3 regions of the Sporosarcina sp. FA15 genome follow, and region 3 is predicted to be linked to each of the others. Evidence: a T-box and tRNA genes for the amino acid it is inferred to sense, from the RefSeq annotation. Region 3 holds a T-box; the other regions hold tRNA genes.
The links. A T-box is a leader RNA that pairs with one kind of tRNA and senses whether it is charged. The one in region 3 lies ahead of leuS (leucine--tRNA ligase), so its partner is inferred to be a tRNA-Leu.
Positions count from the first base shown of each region.

Region 1: it encodes a tRNA-Leu, which carries the amino acid that the T-box ahead of leuS (leucine--tRNA ligase) is inferred to sense. The anticodon was not compared.
Region 2: it encodes a tRNA-Leu, which carries the amino acid that the T-box ahead of leuS (leucine--tRNA ligase) is inferred to sense. The anticodon was not compared.

Region 1 covers NZ_CP188818.1:3,555-6,780, reverse strand. The annotation lists tRNA gene ACP8HG_RS00090 (tRNA-Phe) at 1-28, opposite strand, end outside; tRNA gene ACP8HG_RS00085 (tRNA-Asp) at 88-163, opposite strand; tRNA gene ACP8HG_RS00080 (tRNA-Met) at 167-241, opposite strand; tRNA gene ACP8HG_RS00075 (tRNA-Ser) at 284-376, opposite strand; tRNA gene ACP8HG_RS00070 (tRNA-Ile) at 394-470, opposite strand; tRNA gene ACP8HG_RS00065 (tRNA-Met) at 478-551, opposite strand; tRNA gene ACP8HG_RS00060 (tRNA-Ala) at 574-649, opposite strand; tRNA gene ACP8HG_RS00055 (tRNA-Pro) at 731-807, opposite strand; tRNA gene ACP8HG_RS00050 (tRNA-Arg) at 834-910, opposite strand; tRNA gene ACP8HG_RS00045 (tRNA-Leu) at 932-1,017, opposite strand; tRNA gene ACP8HG_RS00040 (tRNA-Gly) at 1,025-1,099, opposite strand; tRNA gene ACP8HG_RS00035 (tRNA-Leu) at 1,108-1,189, opposite strand; tRNA gene ACP8HG_RS00030 (tRNA-Lys) at 1,220-1,295, opposite strand; tRNA gene ACP8HG_RS00025 (tRNA-Thr) at 1,302-1,377, opposite strand; tRNA gene ACP8HG_RS00020 (tRNA-Val) at 1,402-1,477, opposite strand; rRNA gene rrf (5S ribosomal RNA) at 1,544-1,659, opposite strand; rRNA gene ACP8HG_RS00010 (23S ribosomal RNA) at 1,813-3,226, opposite strand, start outside.
Region 2 covers NZ_CP188818.1:4,321,492-4,324,717, forward strand. The annotation lists rRNA gene rrf (5S ribosomal RNA) at 1-30, shown strand, start outside; tRNA gene ACP8HG_RS20535 (tRNA-Asn) at 75-149, shown strand; tRNA gene ACP8HG_RS20540 (tRNA-Ser) at 154-245, shown strand; tRNA gene ACP8HG_RS20545 (tRNA-Glu) at 269-343, shown strand; tRNA gene ACP8HG_RS20550 (tRNA-Val) at 509-584, shown strand; tRNA gene ACP8HG_RS20555 (tRNA-Met) at 653-727, shown strand; tRNA gene ACP8HG_RS20560 (tRNA-Met) at 809-883, shown strand; tRNA gene ACP8HG_RS20565 (tRNA-Asp) at 887-962, shown strand; tRNA gene ACP8HG_RS20570 (tRNA-Phe) at 1,022-1,097, shown strand; tRNA gene ACP8HG_RS20575 (tRNA-Thr) at 1,111-1,186, shown strand; tRNA gene ACP8HG_RS20580 (tRNA-Tyr) at 1,200-1,284, shown strand; tRNA gene ACP8HG_RS20585 (tRNA-Trp) at 1,290-1,363, shown strand; tRNA gene ACP8HG_RS20590 (tRNA-His) at 1,391-1,466, shown strand; tRNA gene ACP8HG_RS20595 (tRNA-His) at 1,503-1,578, shown strand; tRNA gene ACP8HG_RS20600 (tRNA-His) at 1,613-1,688, shown strand; tRNA gene ACP8HG_RS20605 (tRNA-Gln) at 1,699-1,770, shown strand; tRNA gene ACP8HG_RS20610 (tRNA-Gly) at 1,775-1,849, shown strand; tRNA gene ACP8HG_RS20615 (tRNA-Cys) at 1,858-1,931, shown strand; tRNA gene ACP8HG_RS20620 (tRNA-Leu) at 1,973-2,053, shown strand; gene ACP8HG_RS20625 (SRPBCC family protein) at 2,232-2,684, shown strand; gene ACP8HG_RS20630 (hypothetical protein) at 3,018-3,226, opposite strand, start outside.
Region 3 covers NZ_CP188818.1:429,777-433,002, reverse strand. The annotation lists gene leuS (leucine--tRNA ligase) at 1-1,357, opposite strand, end outside; T-box leader at 1,421-1,641, opposite strand; gene ACP8HG_RS02165 (3-oxoacid CoA-transferase subunit B) at 1,684-2,343, opposite strand; gene ACP8HG_RS02160 (CoA transferase subunit A) at 2,362-3,048, opposite strand; gene ACP8HG_RS02155 (MDR family MFS transporter) at 3,161-3,226, opposite strand, start outside.

The DNA.
Region 1 (3,226 bases), 430 kb from region 3:
TTTGCTCTACCGACTGAGCTACTGAGCCACGTATTTAGTTTACATTAAGTCGTTAACTTATTCTAAACCTTATAGTATTAATAAAAATGGCGGTCCCGACCGGGATCGAACCGGCGATCTCCTGCGTGACAGGCAGGCATGTTAACCGCTACACCACGGGACCATTTGGTTGCGGGGACAGGATTTGAACCTGTGACCTTCGGGTTATGAGCCCGACGAGATACCACTTCTCCACCCCGCGACAACAATATAAGTACTATTTAATTTCACCACTAGTTAAAAATGGAGGAGGTAGAGGGATTCGAACCCCCGCGGGATTTGACTCCCCTGTCGGTTTTCAAGACCGATCCCTTCAGCCGGGCTTGGGTATACCTCCATGGCTGTATATAATAGTGGTGGACCTTGCAGGACTCGAACCTGCGACCGGACGGTTATGAGCCGTCTGCTCTAACCAACTGAGCTAAAGGTCCTTTAAGATGGCGGCAGAGGGGATCGAACCCCCGACCTCACGGGTATGAACCGTACGCTCTAGCCAGCTGAGCTACGCCGCCAGGATCTTTATTAAAATTGTGTTGGTGGAGCCTAGCGGGATCGAACCGCTGACCTCCTGCGTGCAAGGCAGGCGCTCTCCCAGCTGAGCTAAGGCCCCATTATAGCTGGCAATTATTAAAGCACAAATCTACTTAAAATGGTATATTCTTTAAGCGGCGAATCTGCTTAAAAAGCTTAATGGTCGGGAAGACAGGATTCGAACCTGCGACCCCTTGGTCCCAAACCAAGTGCTCTACCAAGCTGAGCTACGTCCCGAAGAATTATAAAGTTTAAAAACATAATGGTGCGCCCGGCAGAAGTCGAATCCACAACCTCCTGATCCGTAGTCAGGTGCTCTATCCAATTGAGCTACGAGCGCATATAAGTGAAAAGTTATTAATGCCGAGAACCGGAATCGAACCGGTACGGTAGTCACCTACCGCAGGATTTTAAGTCCTGTGCGTCTGCCAGTTCCGCCACCCCGGCAAAAATATGGAGCGGAAGACGGGATTCGAACCCGCGACCCCGACCTTGGCAAGGTCGTATTCTACCACTGAACTACTTCCGCATTATAAGTGCGGGTAAAGGGAGTCGAACCCCCACGCCCGAAGGCACTAGATCCTAAGTCTAGCGCGTCTGCCAGTTCCGCCATACCCGCAATATAAATTATGACACTAAGTCATAAAAATGGTGAGCCATGCAGGATTCGAACCTGCGACCCTCTGATTAAAAGTCAGATGCTCTACCAACTGAGCTAATGGCTCGAAAAGTGGTGCCGGAGAAAGGACTTGAACCCTCAACCTACTGATTACAAGTCAGTTGCTCTACCAGTTGAGCTACTCCGGCTAATAGTTTTCATTATAAATAAAATGGTGGAGGATGACGGGCTCGAACCGCCGACCCCCTGCTTGTAAGGCAGGTGCTCTCCCAGCTGAGCTAATCCTCCTGGGTATAAGTGCGACAAACTTCAGTTGTTCGTCCTATTCATAAACCTATGTAATAATTGTTACAAGACCGGCGACGTCCTACTCTCACAGGGGGAAACCCCCAACTACCATCGGCGCTGAAGAGCTTAACTTCCGTGTTCGGGATGGGAACGGGTGTGACCTCTTCGCAATCGTCACCAGACTTGTATGATCTTTTCTCAAAGACAATAATTATTATAACATATCATCTAATTAATTGCAAGTACTTTTTTTATGAACGGTACTTATTCGCTCAAAACTGAATAAAACAGACATTGTGCTACACAGAATCAGGGTAATCAAGCCCTTTTCAAAATTGGTTAAGTCCTCGATCGATTAGTATCCGTCAGCTCCACACGTCGCCGTGCTTCCACCCCAGACCTATCAACCTCATCTTCTTTGAGGGATCTTACTTACTTGCGTAATGGGAAATCTCATCTCGAGGGGGGCTTCATGCTTAGATGCTTTCAGCATTTATCCCGTCCATACATAGCTACCCAGCGATGCCTTTGGCAAGACAACTGGTACACCAGAGGTATGTCCATCCCGGTCCTCTCGTACTAAGGACAGCTCCTCTCAAATTTCCTGCGCCCGCGACGGATAGGGACCGAACTGTCTCACGACGTTCTGAACCCAGCTCGCGTACCGCTTTAATGGGCGAACAGCCCAACCCTTGGGACCGACTACAGCCCCAGGATGCGATGAGCCGACATCGAGGTGCCAAACCTCCCCGTCGATGTGGACTCTTGGGGGAGATAAGCCTGTTATCCCCGGGGTAGCTTTTATCCGTTGAGCGATGGCCCTTCCATGCGGAACCACCGGATCACTAAGCCCGTCTTTCGACCCTGCTCGACTTGTAGGTCTCGCAGTCAAGCTCCCTTATGCCTTTGCACTCTACGAATGATGTCCAACCATTCTGAGGGAACCTTTGGGCGCCTCCGTTACTCTTTAGGAGGCGACCGCCCCAGTCAAACTGCCCGCCTGACACTGTCTCCTGCCCCGATAAGGGGCATGGGTTAGAAGTCCAATACAGCCAGGGTAGTATCCCACCAACGCCTCATCCGAAGCTAGCGCTCCGGAATCCAAGGCTCCTACCTATCCTGTACAGGCTGCACCGGAATTCAATATCAGGTTACAGTAAAGCTCCACGGGGTCTTTCCGTCCTGTCGCGGGTAACCTGCATCTTCACAGGTATTATAATTTCACCGAGTCTCTCGTTGAGACAGTGCCCAGATCGTTACGCCTTTCGTGCGGGTCGGAACTTACCCGACAAGGAATTTCGCTACCTTAGGACCGTTATAGTTACGGCCGCCGTTTACTGGGGCTTCAATTCGAAGCTTCGCTTGCGCTGACCTCTCCTCTTAACCTTCCAGCACCGGGCAGGCGTCAGCCCCTATACTTCACCTTGCGGTTTTGCAGAGACCTGTGTTTTTGCTAAACAGTCGCCTGGGCCTATTCACTGCGGCTCTCTCGGGCTTTAACACCCTACCAGAGCACCCCTTCTCCCGAAGTTACGGGGTCATTTTGCCGAGTTCCTTAACGAGAGTTCTCTCGATCACCTTAGGATTCTCTCCTCGCCTACCTGTGTCGGTTTGCGGTACAGGCACCTCCCGCCTCGCTAGAGGCTTTTCTTGGCAGCGTGAAATCAGGGACTCAGGGATAAATCCCCTTGCTGTAACAGCTCAATGTTATAGGAACGGGATTTGCCTCATTCCACACCTCACTGCTTA
Region 2 (3,226 bases), 730 kb from region 3:
TCCCCCTGTGAGAGTAGGACGTCGCTGGTCTGTTAGTCCAAAAGAAGATACTTAATGTATGTTCTTAATATTATTCCGCAGTAGCTCAGTGGTAGAGCAATCGGCTGTTAACCGATCGGTCGTAGGTTCGAGTCCTACCTGCGGAGCCATTTAGGAGAGCTGTCCGAGTGGCCGAAGGAGCATGATTGGAAATCATGTAAGCGGCTAACGCTGTTTCAAGGGTTCAAATCCCTTGCTCTCCGCCAGATTCATATAAATGATAAATTAAGGCCCCTTGGTCAAGCGGTTAAGACACCGCCCTTTCACGGCGGTATCACGGGTTCGAATCCCGTAGGGGTCACCATAACTTTTTAGAAATTCATCATTAAGCACGTAGACTTTAATTCAGTAATTCGAGCATAGCACACTCTCGTTAAAATTGGGAGAAGGAAGGAGCGTACATTAGTACGTGACTGACTGAGCGAATGAAGCTGACAAAGAGATGCGCCGCTTATCGCAATTTTACCCAGGAGGATTAGCTCAGCTGGGAGAGCACCTGCCTTACAAGCAGGGGGTCGGCGGTTCGAGCCCGTCATCCTCCACCATTAAGTTTTTTAAGCAGATTCACCGCTTAAAGAAACTTACATATATTTAATTATATAAATACTATTGTCGCGGGGTGGAGAAGTGGTATCTCGTCGGGCTCATAACCCGAAGGTCGCAGGTTCAAATCCTGCCCCCGCAACCAAATTTTATCATGATACAGCAGATCATATAGCTGACATGTAAATCATTAGCTCTTTATCAAATGAATACATTATATTGTTGTCGCGGGGTGGAGAAGTGGTATCTCGTCGGGCTCATAACCCGAAGGTCGCAGGTTCAAATCCTGCCCCCGCAACCAAATGGTCCCGTGGTGTAGCGGTTAACATGCCTGCCTGTCACGCAGGAGATCGCCGGTTCGATCCCGGTCGGGACCGCCATTTTTATTTTTCTTATAAGGTTTAGAATAAGCTAATATCTTAATGTAAACCAAATATGTGGCTCAGTAGCTCAGTCGGTAGAGCAAAGGACTGAAAATCCTTGTGTCGGCGGTTCGATTCCGTCCTGAGCCACCATTTTAATATTTGTGCCGGAGTAGCTCAACTGGTAGAGCAACTGACTTGTAATCAGTAGGTTGAGGGTTCAAGTCCTTTCTCCGGCACCATTTACACCTATATGGTGGGGTAGCGAAGTGGCTAAACGCGGCGGACTGTAAATCCGCTCCCTACGGGTTCGGCGGTTCGAATCCGCCCCCCACCACCAGTTTTAGGGGCATAGTTTAACGGTAGAATAGAGGTCTCCAAAACCTTTGATGTGGGTTCGATTCCTACTGCCCCTGCCATTTTTTTTAGTATAATCTAATATTATGGCGATTGTGGTGAAGTGGTTAACACATCGGATTGTGGTTCCGACACTCGAGGGTTCGATTCCCTTCAGTCGCCCCATTTATCTATCCAATTAAAACAAACTTATATATCATGGCGATTGTGGTGAAGTGGTTAACACATCGGATTGTGGTTCCGACATTCGAGGGTTCGATTCCCTTCAGTCGCCCCATTTTATATTCAATTAAAACAAACTAGATATCATGGCGATTGTGGTGAAGTGGTTAACACATCGGATTGTGGTTCCGACACTCGAGGGTTCGATTCCCTTCAGTCGCCCCATTTATCTTTTTGGGGTATAGCCAAGCGGTAAGGCAACGGACTTTGACTCCGTCACTCGTTGGTTCGAATCCAGCTACCCCAGTTTCGCGGAAGTAGTTCAGTGGTAGAATACGACCTTGCCAAGGTCGGGGTCGCGGGTTCGAATCCCGTCTTCCGCTCCATCATCTACGGCGGCATAGCCAAGCGGTAAGGCATGGGTCTGCAACACCCTTACCACCGGTTCGATTCCGGTTGCCGCCTCCAATTTTCTTATGTATCGTTGTTCGTAAACTAAATAGTGTTATGCCCGAGTGGTGGAATGGCAGACACGTCGCACTCAAAATGCGATGCCGTAAGGCGTGCCGGTTCAAGTCCGGCCTCGGGTATCAGATGAAAAACACAACTTCGGTTGTGTTTTTTTGTGTTTAATTTCTACTATATAAGTTGACTTAACTGAGTGAACGTGGGCTTTGGCTACCCCTAGCACTTTAAAGAATTCAATGTAATTTAATTCTTTATTTCAATATATATTTAGATAAAAGAATAGAGAGTAGGGGAAACATTATGCCATTAATTGAACACCAGGAGTTCATTCAAGCCTCGGTAGAACGTTGCTTTGATCTTGCCCGAGACGTGGATATTCATACCCGTACAACAGAGGGGACGAAAGAGAAGGCTGTCGGTGGGGTGACAACAGGTTTATTGCTGGCCGGGGATATTGTTACATGGGAGGCCGTTCATTTCGGTATAAGACAAAGACTAACTGCCAAAGTAACGGTGATGGATATACCGTATATGTTTGAAGACATAATGGTGAAAGGAGCATTCCAATCTTTTCACCATATTCATGAGTTTATTGAGAAGGATAATGGCACTCTGATGATTGACAGATTTCAATATAGATCACCCTGTGGAGTGATTGGTGTTATTGCGGATAAGTTGTTTTTGGAAAGCTATATGAGAAACTTTATTGTGAGTCGAGCAAGAGCTCTGAAGCATATTGCAGAAAATGAGTAAGAGGCATTTCATCAGGAAAAGTCGACTTGATAAACTTGGTGGCACAAGTTTTCTAGAGAGTGGAACCTGGACGTTACTAATAGATGGTGAGAAAACACAGCGGTTCAAAAATGGGTAGTAAACAAAATCGCTCCTTACCGCCGAAGCGTAAGGAGCGATTTTCATAGAGGGGATCCGATGACACTAGTTTGGGTTGTCCATTGCAATTGCCTTGGTTGGTCATTGGGGATTGGTCACAAAGTAAATGGTGACAGGTTATTGGTTTGCCTGCAATTTAAATTGGATTGATCCCTACTCTATGCCCTGGAGAGGAGTCTCACCTTTCCAAGGGCATTAAAAGTACTTCGTATCATCAAATTTCAAGACAATCGAATAGTTTTTTGCATTAATAGAATTAGATAACTTATGTGCATCCTTTTCTGCTTGCAATGATTTCACCCGATAATCCTCAGGATCGAATAAAGCAACACGGTATACGACCGTACCTTCAGAGTAGCCGTATTGAATCTCTTCTTTTTCTGCCATAGAGAGTTCTTTGTAAA
Region 3 (3,226 bases):
CCGTTACTGGTAATACGAGCGGTAAATCTGCTTCTTCAACAGGTGTCATTGTGCCATCTTCCCAATGGATAATTGGAATCGGCTCGCCCCAGTAACGTTGCCTTGAGAACAACCAGTCACGAAGACGGAATGTAACTTTTTTATCGCCTTTGCCTTTTTCAACAAACCATGCGATTGCTTTTTCGATTGCTTCATCTTTGAGTAATCCATCAAGGAAACCTGAATTGACGTGTTTTCCATCTCCAACATATACTTCTGCAGAAACGTCGCCGCCTGCTACAACTTCAATAATTGGCAGATCAAATTCTTTTGCAAACTCATAGTCACGCTCATCATGTGCTGGAACCGCCATAATCGCGCCTGTTCCATATGTTGCAAGAACATAGTCTGCAATCCAAATTGGCATCTTCTCGCCGCTTGCAGGGTTAATTGCGTAAGCTCCCGTAAAGACACCCGTCTTCTCTTTTGCAAGATCTGTACGTTCAAGATCACTCTTCATCTTCACTTCGTTTAGGTATTTTTCAACTGCATCCTTTTGTTCTGCAGTCGTCACTTTTTCAACAAGTTTTAATTCTGGTGCAAGCACTGCATACGTCGCTCCGAAAATTGTATCCGGACGTGTTGTAAATGCTTCAAATGACAAATCAGTTCCTTCAATTTCGAAAGTCAGCTGTGCCCCTTCTGAACGACCAATCCAGTTACGTTGCATGTCTTTCAAGCTTTCCGGCCAATCAAGTTCATCAAGATCCTCAAGAAGACGGTCTGCATAATTTGTAATTCGCAATACCCATTGGCGCATTGGACGACGCTCAACCGGGTGGCCGCCACGTTCTGACTTGCCATCGATTACTTCTTCATTCGCAAGAACTGTACCTAGTGCTGGACACCAGTTAACAGCTACTTCATCGACGTAAGCTAAGCCTTTATTGTAAAGTTGGATGAAAATCCATTGCGTCCACTTGTAATAAGATGGATCTGTCGTATTAATTTCACGGTCCCAGTCATAAGAAAAACCAAGATCATTCATTTGACGCTTGAACGTTGCGATATTTTTCGCGGTGAATTCGGCAGGATCATTACCTGTATCAAGCGCGTATTGCTCTGCCGGAAGGCCAAATGCATCCCAGCCCATCGGATGCAGGACATTAAAGCCTTGCTTCCGTTTGAATGAGCTCAAAATATCTGTCGCGATATAGCCAAGCGGATGCCCGACGTGTAGTCCAGCACCTGATGGATATGGAAACATATCAAGCGCAAAAAATTTCGGTTTAGACGGATCATCCATCATTTTGAATGTTTTATTGTCTTTCCAGTACTGTTGCCACTTCTTCTCAATTTGTCCGTGATTATAACTCATTTAAAATTCCTCCTTGATAAGTAGAAAAGCACTAAAAACAAAAAACTCCCGTCCCTTAAAAAGATAAGGGACGAGAGTAGTATAATTCCCGCGGTGCCACCCAAATTGACGACAAAGCCGCCCAACTTGACTCCTTAACGCGGAAAACGGCACGGGTTAGTAAATCAAATCATTCACCAATGCAGGCTCCAAGGCGAGTTCATCTCTATCGTACAGGCTTCCACCAACCGCCTGCTCTCTAATAAACGACAGTAAAGATTACTACTCCTCTTCAACACCAAAGCTATTGCTATTAGTTTACCCGAATCATGCCACTTTAACAACAATCATTTTACGCCTTCAATAACATCCTTCACAATTAACACCGCTTCTGTCGAATCAATGACTTCTTGAATAGTGAATCCTTCGAACACTTCTTTCAATTCCAGTCCATCGGCTGTCACGTCAATCAATGCGCGTTCTGTAATGATTTTATGGACGACCGCTTTTCCTGTTAACGGAAGTGTACATTCTTTCTTAATCTTCGCAGAGCCGTCTTTCGCAACGTGATCCATAATAACGATAATTTTTCGCGCGCCATGAACAAGATCCATCGCACCGCCCATTCCTTTGATCATCTTGCCAGGAATCATCCAGTTAGCCAAGTCCCCTTTTTCAGACACTTCCATCGCGCCAAGTATGGCAACATCGACATGTCCTCCGCGAATCATCGCGAATGATTCAGCACTGTTAAAGTATGCTGAACCTGGAATAGATGTAACAGTTTCTTTTCCCGCGTTAATGAGATCCGGATCAACTTCATCAGCTGCCGGATAAGGTCCAATACCTAACAATCCATTTTCTGATTGAAGTACGACTGTTTTTTCAGGTGATATATAATTAGCAACGAGCGTTGGCATACCAATTCCAAGATTGACGTAGTTCCCGTCCTCGATTTCCTTTTCAGCCCGTCTTGCGATTCGTTCCCTTACATTCACTTCTCCCATATCACAATTCCCCTTTCCTTAGCGAGTCGTCAGACGCTCAATTCGTTTTTCTTGTTGCGCCTGTAGAAGTCCTTGGACATAAATGCTAGGTGTATGAATCGTCATTGGATCAAGATCGCCCGTTTCCACGATTTCCTCCACCTCTGCAATTGTGAATTTCCCTGCAGCCGCCATCATTGGATTGAAGTTTTGTGCGGTCTTGTTGTAAATCAAATTGCCGAACTTGTCGGCTTTTGCTGCACGAATAAGTGAGAAGTCCGCACGAAGCGCCTCTTCAAGAACATACTCTTTACCATCATAGACACGGATCTCTTTCCCTTCCGCAACGAGCGTTCCAACACCAGCCGGCGTGAAGAATGCCGGTATACCAGCGCCACCAGCACGAATCTTTTCTGCAAGTGTTCCCTGCGGCGTCAACTCAACTTCAATTTCACCTGATAGTACCTGACGTTCGAATTCTTTATTCTCACCAACATATGAGCCTATCATTTTCTTAATCTGTTTATTTTTCAATAGTAGTCCAAGTCCCCACTCGTCGACTCCGCAGTTATTTGAAATAACCGTTAAGTCTTTCACACCTTTTTCAACAAGTGCTAGAATGAGTTGTTCCGGAATTCCTACTAGTCCAAATCCCCCAACCATTAATGTTGCACCATCTTCAATCTGTGCAACCGCCTCTTTCGCTGATGAATAAATCGGCTTCATTTTACATCCCCCTTTGAATCTTTTAAAACTTACGTAATAATCCTTCTTCTCAATTAAATCAAACTCTACCGAATGTTGCAATGATAGTAGCGTACAGAAAAAAACGGAAAGCCTATAAGCGGCTTTCCGGTTGATAGCCGGCTTTTTTAATGGGCCGGTCGTATAGCAAGCTAGTGAT